Linked DNA regions of Pelosinus fermentans DSM 17108. The protein of the gene in region 1 binds, or shares a complex with, the protein of each later gene. Links are inferred from orthologs where the notes say so. Each region holds a gene or a part of one and is shown in the gene's direction. Other genes may lie near its edges.

Region 1 (3,457 bases):
TGAAAAATGTAATAAACTAGGCAAACCTGTTATTACGGCCACTCAAATGCTGGAATCAATGATCAACAATCCTCGCCCTACCCGTGCAGAAGCCAGTGATGTTGCCAATGCCATTATGGATGGAACGGATGCCATCATGCTCAGTGGTGAAACAGCCAGCGGCGATTACCCAGTAGAAGCGGTACAAATGATGTCCAAAATAGCAGTACGTACGGAACAAGAGTTAAAATACAGTGAAATCCTGCATAATAAAGGCGTGTTAACCCAACGTACCACAACAGAAGCCATCAGTCATGCAACGGTACAAGTAGCACACGAACTTAATGCAGCCTCCATTATTACCGATACCCAAACCGGCTACAGTGCCAGAATGGTATCCAAATACCGTCCTTTGGCTCACATTGTAGCGGTAACACCTTATGAAAGAACCGTTCGAAAAATGCTTCTGCTATGGGGTGTACAGCCAGTGCTGCGATCAGCAACAAAGAATAGTGATGAAATGGTACAAAATGATATTAACAGTTCAGTTGCCTCCGGAATTGTCAATGAAGGTGATTTAGTTGTAATTACGGCTGGTGTTCATGCAACGGGCACAGGAACAACGAATATGATTCGCGTGCATGTAGTAGGCAACATTTTATTACGAGGCGTTGGTATTGGTGCAACAGCCGTAACGGGTAAAGTTTGCGTGGCCCATTCCATCAAAGATGTGCAGAGCAAATTTAAAGAAGGCGAAATACTAGTGGTTTCCCATGTAGATGATGAAACGGCAAAATATGCAGCCAAAGCGTCAGCTGTGATAGCAGAAGAAGGTGGCTTGACCTCACATGCAGCAATTGTAGGCATTAGTGCAGGCATACCGGTGATTGTGGGTGCAGATGGTGCTACGGAACGCTTAACCGATGGTGCGGTTGTAACAGTAGATGCAGCCCGCGGACTAGTTTACAGCGGCGAAATTAACGCAAGATAATAAATGGAGGTTTCATTGCATTGAAGAAGAATTGAGCACCATTTCCCAGTACAAAGGCCGCAAAGTATTCTATAACTTAAAATAATTGTTTATTTAAAAAAACACCGAACTGTCAGCAGCCTGCACTGCTGCCCGTTCGGTGCTTTTATATTTACGATAGAATCTATGATGGAAAAGAAGTCGTTGGGGTAAAAACAACGGAAACGCGAAGATGCAAAGGACACTGAGATCACGAAGGGGATATGATGTTTACTTCGTGTTCTTCATTCTCTTTGCATCTTCGCGTTTCAAAATGTTTTGTTAGGTGGTATAGACAAGGCGCTTTTTGTCTATAATGGGAGAAGTAGCAGTAAATGTATTCAAAATACTGGAGATTTTAATAATAAGTGGTTAAAACATTGTCAATTTGATTTTGAGTATGTTACAATAAAATTACTAGACATGTTAGGGGGTTATAATTACATTGGTTACATTTTTAATGATTTTAGAAGCCATTATTTGTATCGCATTGATTGCCGTTGTTGTGTTGCAGTCAGGCAAAGGAGGAGGACTAGCAGGTTCAATCGGCGGAGGAGCTGATAGTGTACTCGGAGGCGGTCAGAAAAAAGGATTAGATGCAGCCTTATCCAAAATCACCATGTTCCTTGGTGGGTTATTTGCTATTATCACTTTGATTTTAGTAAAACTGATGAGCTAAACATTTCAATACGGGACCAGATATGCGACAATTTATAGAACAGGTAATGCAGTACAATTAAAGTATGTAGAAGTATATGCCTAACCATTTAGCACCGGACCTTAGTGACGAAGAAATTTGTTTAATATAGGGAGGAATTGTTATAATGGACTTATTGTATATTGCGCCACTGGCCGGAATAGTAGCATTACTATTTGCGGCATATTTTATGAATAGCGTGCTTAGTGAAAGTTCTGGTAATGAAAGAATGCAGGAGTTGTCCCAGGCTATTTTTGAAGGGGCAATGGCCTATCTCAATCGACAGTATAAGACGCTAATTCCTTTTACTGTCATTATTTTTGCCGTTTTATTCTTTGTTGATGGTTATAGATTAGCGGTATCTTTTTTAGTAGGGGCTGTATTTTCGGCAGTTGCCGGTTATGTGGGAATGACTTCAACAACCAAGGCCAACGCAAGGACGACAGAAGCTGCTCGCCATAGTCTCAATAAAGCATTGAGCGTTTCATTTAGAGCGGGAGCAGTTATGGGTCTGTCTGTCGTAGGTCTTGGTTTATTAGGTGTATCTGTATTGTACATAATCTTCGGTGATCCTGTGGTGATTAATAGTTTTGCCTTTGGTGCCAGTGCCATTGCATTCTTTGCCCGTATCGGCGGTGGTATTTTTACTAAAGCAGCAGATGTGGGAGCGGATTTAGTTGGTAAAGTTGAAGCCGGTATTCCAGAGGATGATCCTCGCAATCCTGCCGTTATTGCTGATAATGTAGGTGATAATGTAGGCGATACAGCAGGCATGGGAGCCGATTTATTCGAATCCTATGGTGCTACAGCGATTGCCGCCATGTTAATCGGAAATACCTTATATGGCGTCAATGGAGTATTGTTTCCTTTATTAATTGGTGCAGCTGGTATTTTTGCTGCCATTGTCAGTATATTTTTAGTGCGGACAGGCGAAGATGGAGATCCCCAAGCTGCTCTGAATCGGGGATTGTGGAGCACCAACTTTTTGACAGCGATCATGGCTTATGCCTTATCCACCATGATCTTTGGTGACAAAGGTTTTGGTATATTTATCGCCATTGTAGCAGGTTTAGTGGTTAATGTACTGGTTGGTATGATTACCGAATATTATACTTCCAGTGCCAAAGCACCAACACAGCATATTGCTGATGCCTGCCAGACGGGGGCTGCCACGAATATCATCGCAGGTATTGCCACTGGTCTTAGAAGTACAGGTCTTCCTATGGTGGTATTCTCTGCAGCGATTTGGGTAGCGTTTAATCAGGCAGGGATTTACGGTATTGCCATGGCAGCCATGGGGATGCTGTGTACAGCAGGTATGGTAGTTGCTGTGGATTCTTTTGGCCCAGTTGCCGATAATGCAGGCGGTATTGCTGAAATGGCAGAACTGGGACCAGAGGTGCGTAAAACAACGGATAAACTTGATGCTGTAGGTAATACTACCGCTGCTATTGCCAAAGGCTTTGCCATTGGCTCAGCGGCCTTAACAGCATTGGCTCTTTTTACGGCTTTTGGTGAAGAAGTTGCTAAGAATCCTAAATTATCCGGATTATTGGTAAATGGTCATCTGGTTATCAATTTAACAGAGCCTACGGTTATCATTGGACTTTTCCTTGGTGCAACTCTGCCTTTCTTAGTATGTGCAATGACTATGGAAGCAGTAGGGAAAGCTGCATTTGAGATGATCGAAGAGGTTCGTCGGCAGTTTAGAGAAATTCCTGGAATTATGGAAGGCACTGGTCGTCCTGATTATGCAGCCTGCGTGGATATTA
Region 2 (2,924 bases), 3.0 Mb from region 1 along the record:
ATATCTTAACGAAATCCCTTGGTTCTTCTAATGCTAATAACATGGTACGTGCTACTTTAACAGGTTTGAAGCAATTGAAACGTGCTGAAGAAGTAGCCGCACTTCGCGGTAAAACCGTTCAGGAACTTTTGGGTTAAGGAGGAATTTACAATGTCAAAACTCAAAATCACTCTTACCAGAAGCCTGATCGGCAGACCAGAAGATCAACGAGCTACTGTAAAGGCTCTGGGGCTTAAGAAAACAAATACTTTTGTAACGCAAGATGATACTCCAGTTATTCGCGGCATGGTTCGTAAAGTGGAGCACCTTGTAACAGTTGAAGAAATACAAGACTAATTGAGAGGAGGCGCTAATAATGAAATTACATGAATTAGCTCCTGCGCCTGGTTCAAAGAAAGTCCGCACTCGTGTGGGTCGCGGCTTGGGTTCAGGTCTTGGTAAAACAGCAGGTAGGGGTCATAAAGGTCAAAATTCTCGTGCTGGCGGCGGTGTTCGCGCTGGTTTTGAAGGTGGTCAAATGCCTCTTTACCGTAGATTGCCAAAACGTGGCTTTTACAATAAATTTGGAAAAGACTATGCAGAAGTAAATATTTCTGACTTGAATCGTTTTGAAGACGGTGCAGTGGTTGACCCTGTAGCTTTAATCGAAAGTGGTATTTTGAAAAATGTTCGTGACGGCGTACGTATTTTGGGCAATGGCGAACTGACTAAATCACTTACTGTGATTGCTAATGGCTTTACCAAGTCAGCTGAAGCAAAAATTCAAACAGCTGGCGGAAAAGTCGAGGTGGTCTAAGTGCTTTCTGCTCTGTCCAACATACTAAAGATCACTGAGCTTAGACAAAAGGTAGTTTTTACCCTAGCCATGTTTTTAGTATTCAGAGCTGGTACACATATTCCAGTTCCTGGAGTCGATGTTTCTGTTATTGAACAAATGTTTACCAGCGGTAACTTATTTGGCTTGTTAGATTTGTTTTCTGGTGGAGCATTGAGTAAGTTTTCTATCTTTGCAATGAGTATCACACCCTACATTAATGCTTCGATTATTATGCAGCTGATTACTATTGTTGTTCCAACTTTTGAACAATGGTCTAAAGAAGGCGAAGAAGGTCGTAAAAAGTTAACGCAAATTACTCGCTACGGCACTGTTCTTCTCGGATTTATTCAAGCAATTGGTATGGCGATTGGACTAAAAGCAGCAATTATTAATCCAGGTATTGCTTCTACGTTATTGATTGCATTGACACTTACGGCAGGAACTACTTTCCTAATGTGGCTTGGAGAGCAAATTACTGAAAAAGGTATTGGTAACGGCATTTCGCTGATTATCTTTGCCGGGATTGTATCGAGATTACCTGATGGTTTGTATATGTTGTATGAATATCTTACCGCAGGTACCATTAATATCTTCAATGTATTGTTATTCGCAATTATTGCCTTGGCCATGATTGTTTTGGTAATTGCCATTACACAAGGTCAAAGAAGAATTCCGGTGCAATATGCAAAACGAGTAGTTGGCCGTAAAACTTACGGTGGTCACTCTACTCATATCCCACTGAAAGTAAATCAGGCGGGAGTTATACCAATAATCTTTGCGTCATCCGTGCTGATGTTTCCAGTAACTATTGCCCAGTTTGTTGATATTGCCTGGGTAAAAACTGTGGCAGGATGGTTTGCGTGGGGAACACCGCTGCAAACATTTTTGTATGCGCTGCTCATTATTTTCTTCACGTATTTCTACACTGCGGTTACTTTGAACATATCGGATATGGCAGAGAACATGAAAAAATACGGTGGTTTTATTCCAGGACTGCGCCCGGGTAAACCGACTGCTGATTATTTGGATCGAGTTATGACCAGAATCACCCTTGCAGGTTCCATTTTTCTTGCAGGTATTGCCATACTGCCGAACTTTATTGCAGCTGTGACAAATATTCCAGGGTTAAATTTTGGCGGTACCGCCCTTTTAATTGTGGTAGGCGTGGCACTTGACACTATGAAGCAAATAGAGGCGATTGTTTTAATGCGTCACTATCAAGGCTTTATGAAGTAGGGAGGTCGCTTCGCAATGTATATCCTGTTAATGGGACCGCCTGGAGCTGGCAAAGGTACACAGGCGGCAGAATTAGTTGCAGAATTTCAAATTCCCCACATTTCTACTGGCGACATGTTTCGTGCAGCAGTAAAAGAAGGAACTGAACTTGGCAAGCAGGCAAAAGCTTGCATGGATGCCGGGCAACTAGTACCTGATAGTGTAACTATTGGGATAGTGAAAGAAAGATTGGCTAAACCTGATTGTCATAAAGGTTTTATTCTCGATGGCTTCCCTAGGACGATTGAACAAGCAGATGCTTTAGATAGTACCTTGGTGGAACTGGGAATAAAATTAAATCGCGTTATTAATATTAATGTTCCTGTGGAAGATTTAATTAGTCGCATGACGGGGCGTCGTATCTGCAAAGGTTGTGGCGCTACCTTCCATGTACTATTTAACCCTTCCACAAAGGATGGTAAATGTGATAAATGCGATGGTGAAATCTATCAGCGTGCTGATGATACGGAAGAAACGGTTACGAAACGCTTAGCAGTGTATAGCAGCCAGACGAAGCCTTTAATTGAATTCTATCAAGACAAAGGTCTTTATAGCGAAATTGATGGCCGTCAGCCGATTGAAAAAGTATTTGCTGATATAGTTCACAGTCTGAGGGGCGAGTAGGTATGATCATCCTTAAATCAGAGCGAGAAATCAGTTACTTGCGTGATGCAGGTAAAATAGTGGCAGAAACGTTGGTTGAGGTTAAAAAAGCCGCTAAACCCGGGGTCACTACGCTAGATCTGGACAGAATAGCCGAAGAATATATTAAGGGTCGTGGTGCGATTCCTGCGTTTAAGGGATACCATGGCTTTACAGGAAACATTTGTTC

The links. Proteins that work in one complex are often made in the same cells at the same time.
Region 2: the proteins of secG (region 1) and secY are in contact, whole or in part, in a crystal structure (PDB 5AWW), measured with the Thermus thermophilus proteins. The link is inferred for Pelosinus fermentans DSM 17108 from one-to-one orthologs. Residues at the interface, in WP_223903268.1 of Thermus thermophilus: Tyr5, Ile9, Tyr12, Leu13, Ala16, Leu19, Val20, Val23, Leu24, Gln26, Glu27, Pro28, Gln30, Gly31, Ala32, Asp34, Leu35, Met36, Gly37, Gly38, Ser39, Ala40, Asp41, Leu42, Phe43, Ala45, Arg46, Val48, Tyr53, Thr56; in WP_096411648.1 of Thermus thermophilus: Leu14, Gln16, Arg17, Phe20, Ile34, Pro35, Pro37, Ile72, Arg108, Arg109, Asn112, Gln113, Arg116, Ile117, Ile120, Pro145, Gly146, Trp147, Phe152, Phe155, Val156, Val159, Thr160, Val162, Ala163, Gly164, Ala166, Leu167, Trp170, Glu173.

What each region holds. Positions count from the first base shown.
Region 1 is NZ_AKVN02000001.1:1,144,623-1,148,079, forward strand. What follows is about bases 351-3,050. They hold secG (preprotein translocase subunit SecG), read left to right. Parts: upstream 351-1,433; coding sequence 1,434-1,667; downstream 1,668-3,050. Other genes in these bases: pyk (pyruvate kinase), read left to right, coding at 351-970; FR7_RS05040 (sodium-translocating pyrophosphatase), read left to right, coding at 1,813-3,050. In the rest of the region: more of pyk, read left to right, coding at 1-350; more of FR7_RS05040, read left to right, coding at 3,051-3,457. UniProt on the Bacillus subtilis protein: Involved in protein export. Participates in an early event of protein translocation.
Region 2 is NZ_AKVN02000001.1:4,147,748-4,150,671, reverse strand. It holds secY (preprotein translocase subunit SecY), read left to right. Parts: upstream 1-796; coding sequence 797-2,053; downstream 2,054-2,924. Other genes in the region: map (type I methionyl aminopeptidase), read left to right, coding at 2,719-2,924; FR7_RS19080 (adenylate kinase), read left to right, coding at 2,069-2,716; rplO (50S ribosomal protein L15), read left to right, coding at 356-796; rpmD (50S ribosomal protein L30), read left to right, coding at 151-336; rpsE (30S ribosomal protein S5), read left to right, coding at 1-137. UniProt on the Bacillus subtilis protein: The central subunit of the protein translocation channel SecYEG. Consists of two halves formed by TMs 1-5 and 6-10.